2 regions of the Paraburkholderia sp. GAS448 genome follow, and region 2 is predicted to be linked to the other one. Evidence: predicted binding sites of a transcription regulator. Region 2 holds the regulator's gene; the other holds the start of a gene.

Region 1 (4,210 bases), on a different contig from region 2:
TGTCCGTCCAGAACGAGCGCTCGCGGTAGCCGCCCGCATCGACGAACGCGCGGTACGCGCCGTTGCTCACCATATGCCGGTCGATCTCGAACGCGGGCACGTCCACGCGCTCCTCGCCAAACTCGTTGTCCCAGCCGAACTCGCCATCTTCCCTTGGCATGCCGAGCATCGTCGAACCGGCCGGCACATGGACCATCGAGTCGGCGATCACGTGAACCGGATCGGTCGTCGCGTCTGAAATTTCCGGTGCGATTTTCTGTGCAAGCGGCAGTTGATGCAGCATGTACGCAAGCGTCTCCGCATGCATCAGGCGGTGCTCGATTGCGACATGCAGCAGTTGCTCTGCAGACCCTGTCCGCATGCCCTCATGCGCGAGTTCGAATGAAGCGAGGTGTTCATCGATCTGCGCGCGGGCGCGAGCAGCATAGTCGCGGACGGTGTCGAGCGATGGCCAGTCGCCGGGCTCGTCGGTGGGGAAGCCACCGTCGACAGGATCGATGCCGAATGCAAACAGCTGATCGAGTTGCGGACTGAAAGCGGGCAGATCGAACAGCCGCTGATCCAGAAGATTGCGGTCGAAAGCTTCGAGATGTCCGATGTAAAACACGATCCGGTGACGCTCGCGGATCGGCCGTTCGTAGAGGAATTCGGGTTTGACGACGGCGAAGAGTGCGTCGCTGACGCGGCGCGCTTCGATAAGCCGATGGACAAGCGGATGCTGGAGGGCGGGTTCGCGATTCATTGCGCCGGGTCTCCTTGTGGAGGTCAGTCTGAAACTGTACCTGCGCGCAGAACACATGCCAAGGCGAATCGACACTCCGTGCGCCGCGGCGGAGCGGCAACGAAGCGGCGCCGGAGCTGACTTACAGGTGCTGAAGACCTTCGAAATCGACGATGCGGATGAACTTGCCCTGGGTGTCGAGCAGGCCGCGCTTTTGAAATCTTGACAGCGTCCGGCTGACCGTTTCGAGGGTCAAGCCGAGGTAGCTGCCCATGTCTTCGCGCGTCATCCGCAGATTGAATTCGTTTGACGAATATCCGCGCTGCGCATTGCGTCTGGACACATCGAGCAGAAACGCGGCGACGCGCTCGTCAGCGCTGAGCGATCCCAGGACCATCATCTGCCCTGCCTCGCGGACGATCTGTTCGCCCATCAGCTTGTGAAACCGGTCCTGCATCGAGCCGATTTCCCGACACAGACGCTTGAGCGCAGCGTAAGGCACGATGCACACCGAGCTGTCCTCCAGCGCAACCGCGCTGCACGCGTGCACCCCGTCGCTGATGCCGTCGAGACCGAGGGCTTCGCCCGCGATGCGCAGGCCCGTCACCTGTTCGCGCCCGTCCCGATGTGCCATCGACGTCTTCAGCGACCCGGAGCGCACCGCGTAGAGGTTGTCGAACGGATCGCCGCCGCGATAGAGCGCTTCGCCGCGGCGGATCGTGCGCGCGGTACAGATCAGCGCTTCGAGCTTCGGCACGTCGCTGGCCTCCATGCCCTGCGGCATGCAGAGGTGCCGCATTGCGCAGGTCGAGCAGCGAGCTGCATCGCGTGCCGCGCGAACCGGACGGGCGGCGCGGCGAGGCCGGTTCGCGGTGGGCGGCGGAAAGGTTGCAGTGAGCATGATCGGAACCGGTCGAGTGATGGTGCCCTGATTGTCCCACCCGCCCGGCGCGGCCCTTCGCGACAAAACGACGCGTCGATAGGCAGCGCGCGACGTTGAGCGGCGTCATGGTTTTCCGCACCACGCGAGGGCGCATCCCCGCGCGAGCGCGCACGACCGTCTCACCGTGCGACGCCGGGCCGCTGCGGCGGCGGTCAGGCTAGACGCCGCCGGTTTTCTCCGCAGGCGGCTCCCGGCCGGCTGCCGAAGGCACGAGCAGCACAGGCAAGGTTGCCTGCCGCACGACGCGCTCAGCGACACTGCCAAGAATCAGACGCTGGAAGCCACGCCGGCCGTGTGTGCCCATCACGAGCAGATCGGCCTTGAAGGCGTCGGCGGCGTTCAGGACCAGAACTGAAACGTCTTCGAGCGAAGAGGCTTCGCCGGTTACCAGATCGCCCTCTATGCCCTTCTCGCGCATCGCCTGGACCAGCTCGGCGCCCAGTTCCTTGCCCTGCTCGACCAGCCGGTTACGCAGGATCGACGGATCGTAGCCGGGTGCCTCGAAGTACATCGGTGTGTTTTCCACGGCGTAGAACGCCTCCAGCACCGCGCCATTCGACACGGCCAGGTCGAGTGCGGCATTGAAGGCGCGGCGCGACGTTTCGCTGCCGTCGACTGCTACCAGAATACGTGTGTACATGAGACCTCCGCAGCGGATGAACCAGATGGTGCGCGCAGTCCTTCGGGGAAGACAAGACGTCCCGAAGGACCGGTGCGGGATAGATGCATGTGCAGCGCAAGCTTAAATGATCCGTGAAAAGGACGCACTTTCCCATGATGTAAATCAAGTGGTTAGCCGACGCGGAGCGTGCCGCCGGGTCCGCCAACTCCCTGTCATATGGACTTCACAGCCTGTCGGTCGCCTTTGCTGGTCAAATATTTCGGTCAGGATGGAGGCCAGTTTGCCTTACAATCATGCTCAATTCAGACAAGCTGCTGCCATCGACGATGAACGAGCGCAAATCATCCGGGTTGCCCGACAGGATCTACGGGGACATCCTGAACCGTATTCTCGAAGGCGAGTACAAGGAAGGTGAGCGGTTGCCTACCGAGCACGCGCTCGCCGAGCGTTTCGAGACGTCGCGCCCGACGGTTCGCGAAGCGCTCGCCCGGCTGCGCGCGGACGGCATCATCAGCACCCGGCACGGTTCGGGCACCACGGTCGCGCGTCGGCCCGATCCGGACGTGCGCCGCTTTGCGCCGCTCGAGACACTGTCCGATATTCGCCGTTGCTACGAATTCCGCATCGTGACCGAGGCCGGCGCGGCCGCGCTCGCCGCGCAACAGGCCGAGGCCGACGATATCGCCGCGATCCAGCTGGCCTGGGACGAACTGGAGCGGATCATCGAAACACAGGGCATCGGCGCGAAAGATGATTTCGCGTTTCACCTGGCTGTGGCGCGCGCGTCGAAGAACCAGTTTTTCATCACCGTGATGTCGTTTATCGAAGAGCAGATCGTCTTCAGCATGAATCTGTCGCGCAATCTATCGCTTGTGAAAACGGTCGAACGGCAGCGCCTCGTGCAGGCCGAACATCTGGCCGTGCTCGAAGCGATCCGGCGCAAGGATTCCGCCGCCGCCGGGCAGGCGATGCGTGCTCACCTCGAAAACGCCCTCAACCGCATGTTCGGTTCGTAATTCCCGCTGTTTTCCTGCTCTCCTGCTGGCTGCAGTCAGCTGCCTTTTGATCGCCGTTTTGTCTTTTGCGCGCCGCGAGGCGCCGTTCCGAAGTGAATCGTTCCAGGCCCCTGCCTTTCCGTGACGCGTTGCTGGCCATGCTCGGCATCGCACTCGTCAACATGCTGGTCGCGCTCGACCAGACCGTCGTGAGTACCGCGCTGCCATCTATCGTGTCCGAGTTGCGCGGCTTCGAGTTCTACGCGTGGATCGCAAGCGCCTATCTGCTGGCCTCGGTAGTGACCGTGCCGGTGTTCGGCCGCCTCGGCGACTACTTCGGGCGCAAGCGCTTCGTGCTTGCCGCCGTGATCGTCTTCACCGTGGCGTCCGCGCTGTGCGGCCTGGCGACGAGCATGCCGTTTCTCGTCGCCGCGCGCGGCTTGCAGGGCGTGGGCGGCGGGATGATGGTGGGCACCGCGTTCGCTTCGATTCCCGATCTGTTTCCCGATCCGCGTGCACGCGTGCGCTGGCAGGTCATCATGGCCGCGGCGTACGGGATCGGCACGGCGGCAGGGCCGTCGCTCGGCGGCTGGCTGAGCCAGCATTTCGGCTGGCGCTCGACGTTTCTCGTCAATCTGCCGGTTGGTGTCCTTGCGCTGTACTTCATCTGGGCGCACCTGCCGAACTACCGCCGCGAGACGACCGGCGAAGTGCGCATCGACTGGACCGGCGCGGTGCTCGTCGCGCTGGTGCTCGGCGGTTTCCAGATGTTCATCGAGGCGGTGCCGAAAGAAGGGCTGACAGGCGGCAACCTCGTGCTGGGCGCGCTGGTGATGATCGGCGCGGCAGCGCTCCTCGTCTGCGAGCGGCGCGCCACGCACCCGATCGTGCCGCTCGACCTCTTCAAGGACGCACAACTGGTCACGCTC
Region 2 (4,210 bases):
TTGATCTGGCTCAAGCCTGCCCCGGCACCATGTCTTGCAGTGCAGCACCGGCGGGCTATGCTGTATGAAGGCGCACGTCGCGCGTGGCGACGGCGGCCTCGCCATGCAGCATGGCCGGTGTCCGGGCCGAACCGCTGGCGCGTCACAGGGCCACGCATAGTGCGAGGCGAGGGTCATGCATATTCATTTTCCGCCGGAAATGCCAGAGTATTGCGCGAGGGATCTCGTGGTTGCCTTTACGGCTGTGGTAGACGGCAAGCGGGTTCAATGCGCCGTGACGGCAGAGGCGCTTGAAGATCATTTCGGCGCGGCGTCGCTGCGCGAAGACGATCTGCTCAGCGCGTTCGAAGCACACCGGTCCGCAATCGAACATTCGGCTGAGCGGATGTTGAAGGAAGTCGAAGGCAAGCCGGTGCTTCTGCATAGCGGGTTTTTCAGGTTCTGCCAGTGAATTTCCCCGGGCGGTCGCCGCGGCCGCTGGCGCAGCGCGCCTTTCTGGGGTGCGGACAAACCGCTGAGGCAGGCCATTCAGGCAGGCCGTTCAGGAGGCGAACCATGCGGGCGATGGTATTCGACGGCAACTCGGCGCTGCTACGCGAGATGGACGTATCCGACCCGATGCCGTCTGCGGGGCAGCTGCTGATCGATATCCACGCCTGCGGGATTTGCCGCACGGATCTGCATGTGGTCGACGGCGAACTGACCGATCCGAAGCGACCGGTGATTCCCGGTCACGAGATCGTCGGCACGGTCGCCGGGCTCGGCGCGGGTGTCGACGGTTTCGCCGTGGGCGATCGTGTCGGCGTGCCGTGGGTGGGGCGCACCTGCGGACACTGCCGTTATTGCCATTCACACCACGAAAATCTCTGCGACGACCCGGGTTTCACGGGCTACACGATCGATGGCGGCTACGCAGAACGTACAGTGGCGGACAGCCGTTACTGCTTTCACCTGCCGCCTCAGTACTCCGATGTGGAAGCCGCGCCGCTGCTGTGCGCGGGCCTGATCGGCTACAGGACCTTGAAGATGGCGGGTGACGCGAGGCGCATCGGCATTTACGGCTTTGGGGCGGCCGCGCATATCGTCGCACAGGTTGCGCGTCACGAGGGGCGCACGGTCTATGCTTTCACCCGCGCGGGAGACACCGCCGCGCAGCAACTCGCGCTGAGCCTCGGGGCGAGCTGGGCCGGCAGCAGCGGCGACGAGCCGCCGGAGGAACTCGACGCCGCGCTGCTCTTCGCCCCGGTGGGCGCGCTGGTGCCGGTTGCGCTCAAGGCGGTGGCGAAGGGCGGCATCGTCGTGTGCGGCGGAATTCACATGAGCGACATTCCGTCGTTTCCATACGCGTTCTTGTGGGGCGAGCGGCGCGTCGTGTCGGTGGCGAACCTGACGCGTGAAGACGGCGCGGCTTTCATGAAGCTGGCGGGCGAGAAGCGCCTTGTCATTACGACAACGCCCTATCCGCTTGGCGACGCCAACCGGGCACTCTCAGACCTGCGTGAGGGACGGCTGGCCGGCGCGGCAGTCCTGTCGATGAGGTGACGCAGAAGCGGACGGACGCTTCGCCGCCCGGATGGCGCGTCTGCCGGTTTCGCGTCGACGTGCCGCTGGATATCGCCGTGTATCGCAGGAGGTCACTCGACGCGTACAAACAGGCTCAAACCCGCTCGAGTCCTTCCGGATCGAGGATGCGAATCTGTTTGCCGCGCGCATCGACCAGTCCTTCCCGCTGGAATTTCGAGAACATGCGGCTGACGGTTTCGAGTTTCATGCCGAGATAGCTGCCGATTTCCTCGCGCGTCATCCGCAGGTTGAACTCCGCCGACGAGTAGCCGCGAGCCTTGAGCCGGGCCGACAGATTGAGCAGGAAAGCTGCGACGCGCTGCTCGGCCGACATCGTGCCGAGCAGCATCATCAGGACGGATTCGCGGACGATCTCGCTGCTCATCATCCGGTGCACGTGCTGCTGAATGCCCTTGACCTCCCGGCACAACGATTCGAGCAGGTGAAACGGGATGATGCAGACGTTGCTGTCTTCGATGGCGATCGCATCGAAGCTGTGATGGCCCGTGCTCACGCCATCCAGACCGAGCGCATCGCCCGCGAGATGAAATCCCGTCACCTGCTCGCGTCCGTCGCGATGCATGACGACGGTCTTGAACGACCCTGCGTGCACCGCGTAGATGCTCTGGAAAGCATCGCCCGCGCGATAGAGCGCCTCTGCCTGCCTGACCATGCGCGTCGAGCAGATGATCGCGTCGAGTCGTTGCAGTTCGAGCAGTGAGAGGCCTTGCGGCATGCAGACCGCGCGCATCGCGCAGGTCGAGCAGCGCGCGGCCGGCCGCAGGGCGCTGTTTGCGGCGCTGGCTACCCAGGGTGCGGGCGATACCGGCGCTGCGGGCAGGGCAACCGGCGCGGCGACGGGGTAGTCGGCTACGTCAGACATGATGTGCTCCTCGTTCCTGGGTGGTGCGAGCGAAATGCTCGCGCGCAATGTGCTCGATCGTGTCGCGGGTCAGCTCGAACTCGCTGGATCTGTCGAAGAAGTCGTGCGCTCCGAAGGCCATGCAGGCGGTGCGAAACGACGCGTTCGCGTTATCGGGAATATCGCAGGTCATGCGCTGCAGTATGGGAGGCACCGACCCGAAAACAAATCGTCCGTGTATGAAGTTGGCGTAGGCGGCGCGGAAGGTGTGTAGGGAAATGCCTACAAAAGAGGACCGATCAATGCCGCTTTGGAAGCGTCCCGGTTGCTCGGGCAGCGCGGCAGCCAAACCACGCCGGTACCCACGGCAATCAGATCTCGTCGTCCTCGCCGAAAAGCTTGTGGCGCACCGCATAGCGCACGAGCGCGGCTTCGTGCGGCATCTGCATCTTTTCAAGGATGCGGGTCTTGTAGGTGCTGACTGTCTTCGCGCTGACACACAGCTCCAGGGCGATTTCGGAGATCGTCTGGCCGGCCGCAATGCGTCGGAACACATCGAACTCCCGGTCCGACAGACGCTGATGCGGCAGCGTATCGACCGGTTCGTTGAGACTCTGCGCAAACTGCTCCGCCATCGCAAGGCTCACGTAGACGCCGCCGCTTGCGACCTTCGTGACCGCCGAGACCAGTTCGGCGCTGGCGCTTTCCTTCGTCAGATAGCCTGACGCGCCAGCCTTGAAGGCACGCACCGCATATTGCTGTTCCGCATGCATGGTCAGCACGAGGATGCGCAAGGCAGGCTTTTCGTCCTTGATCTGCCTGATGAGTTCGACGCCGTTGCGGCCGGGCATCGACAGGTCGAGCACCAGCACGTGGGCTTGCGTGCCGCGGATCAGCGCGATCGTGCTCGCGCCGTCGTTTGCCTCGCCGACCACCTCGAAGCCGCTTGCGTTCTGCAGGATATGCCGCAGGCCATCACGCACCAGCGTGTGGTCGTCGGCGATCAGCACCTTCGTCATGGCGGGTCCTCTTCGAGTTTTATCGCCTGTAGCGGGAACGTGACCGTGATCGCGAAGCCTTTCCCGTTCGCTGTGTCGATTTCGACGGACCCGCCCAGCATATGCACCCGCTCGCGGATGCCCAGCAGGCCAAAGGACTTCTCCGCCCGCGTATCGCGCTCGCCCGCGCCGTGTCCGTTGTCGACGATCCGCAGCACACAGGACGCGTCCTCGATGCGCATTGTCAGCATGACGAGTGTAGCGTCGGCATGCTTCGCGACGTTGGTCAGCGCTTCCTGCACGATGCGGAACAACGCCGTCGCGCCGTCGCGCGTGAAGCGGGTCTCGCCGGTTTCGATGCGGCGTTCGACGTCGATGCCGTAACGGCTCGTGAAATCGCTGGCGAGCCATTCGATTGCCGGAATCAGGCCGAGGTCATCCAGCATCACCGGCCGCAGGTCGGCGGCGATCCGCCGGACGGATGCGACCGTCGCGTCGATCAGCCGGCGCATGCCGTGCAACTGCCTGAAAATTTCGGGCCTTAAGGCGGGATCAGCGGTGAGCGCCATCTCGACCGACGAGAGATCCATTTTCAGCGCCGTCAACTGCTGGCCGAGATCATCGTGCAACTCGCGGGCGATGCGGGTTTTTTCCTCTTCACGCACATTCTGAAGGTTCGCGGACAGTTCGCGCAGTTCTTCGCGTGAGCGCTTCTGGGCATTGTCGGCTTTGACGCGTTCCGTCACGTCGCGCAGCATCACCGTGTACAGCTTGCCGGTCGCGTCGC

What was found. Region 2 encodes FNR, which switches genes on or off when oxygen is low (the NO sensors DNR and NnrR bind a similar motif). Its sites were predicted from a motif close to TTGATNNNNATCAA; they were not measured.
Region 1: the regulator FNR is predicted to act here: its motif matches at 2,439-2,452, upstream of P3T23_RS01090 (universal stress protein).

Annotation. Positions count from the first base shown of each region.
Region 1 is NZ_JBNDKT010000001.1:241,236-245,445, reverse strand. Features, by position in the region: gene P3T23_RS01100 (SUMF1/EgtB/PvdO family nonheme iron enzyme) at 1-742, opposite strand, end outside; gene P3T23_RS01095 (helix-turn-helix domain-containing protein) at 864-1,622, opposite strand; gene P3T23_RS01090 (universal stress protein) at 1,822-2,304, opposite strand; gene P3T23_RS01085 (FadR/GntR family transcriptional regulator) at 2,613-3,302, shown strand; gene P3T23_RS01080 (MFS transporter) at 3,440-4,210, shown strand, end outside.
Region 2 is NZ_JBNDKT010000008.1:40,145-44,354, reverse strand. Features, by position in the region: gene P3T23_RS16845 (DUF1488 domain-containing protein) at 176-451, shown strand; gene P3T23_RS16840 (zinc-dependent alcohol dehydrogenase family protein) at 556-1,542, shown strand; gene fnr (fumarate/nitrate reduction transcriptional regulator Fnr) at 1,658-2,446, opposite strand; gene P3T23_RS16830 (hypothetical protein) at 2,439-2,774, opposite strand; gene P3T23_RS16825 (response regulator) at 2,797-3,444, opposite strand; gene P3T23_RS16820 (PAS domain S-box protein) at 3,441-4,210, opposite strand, start outside.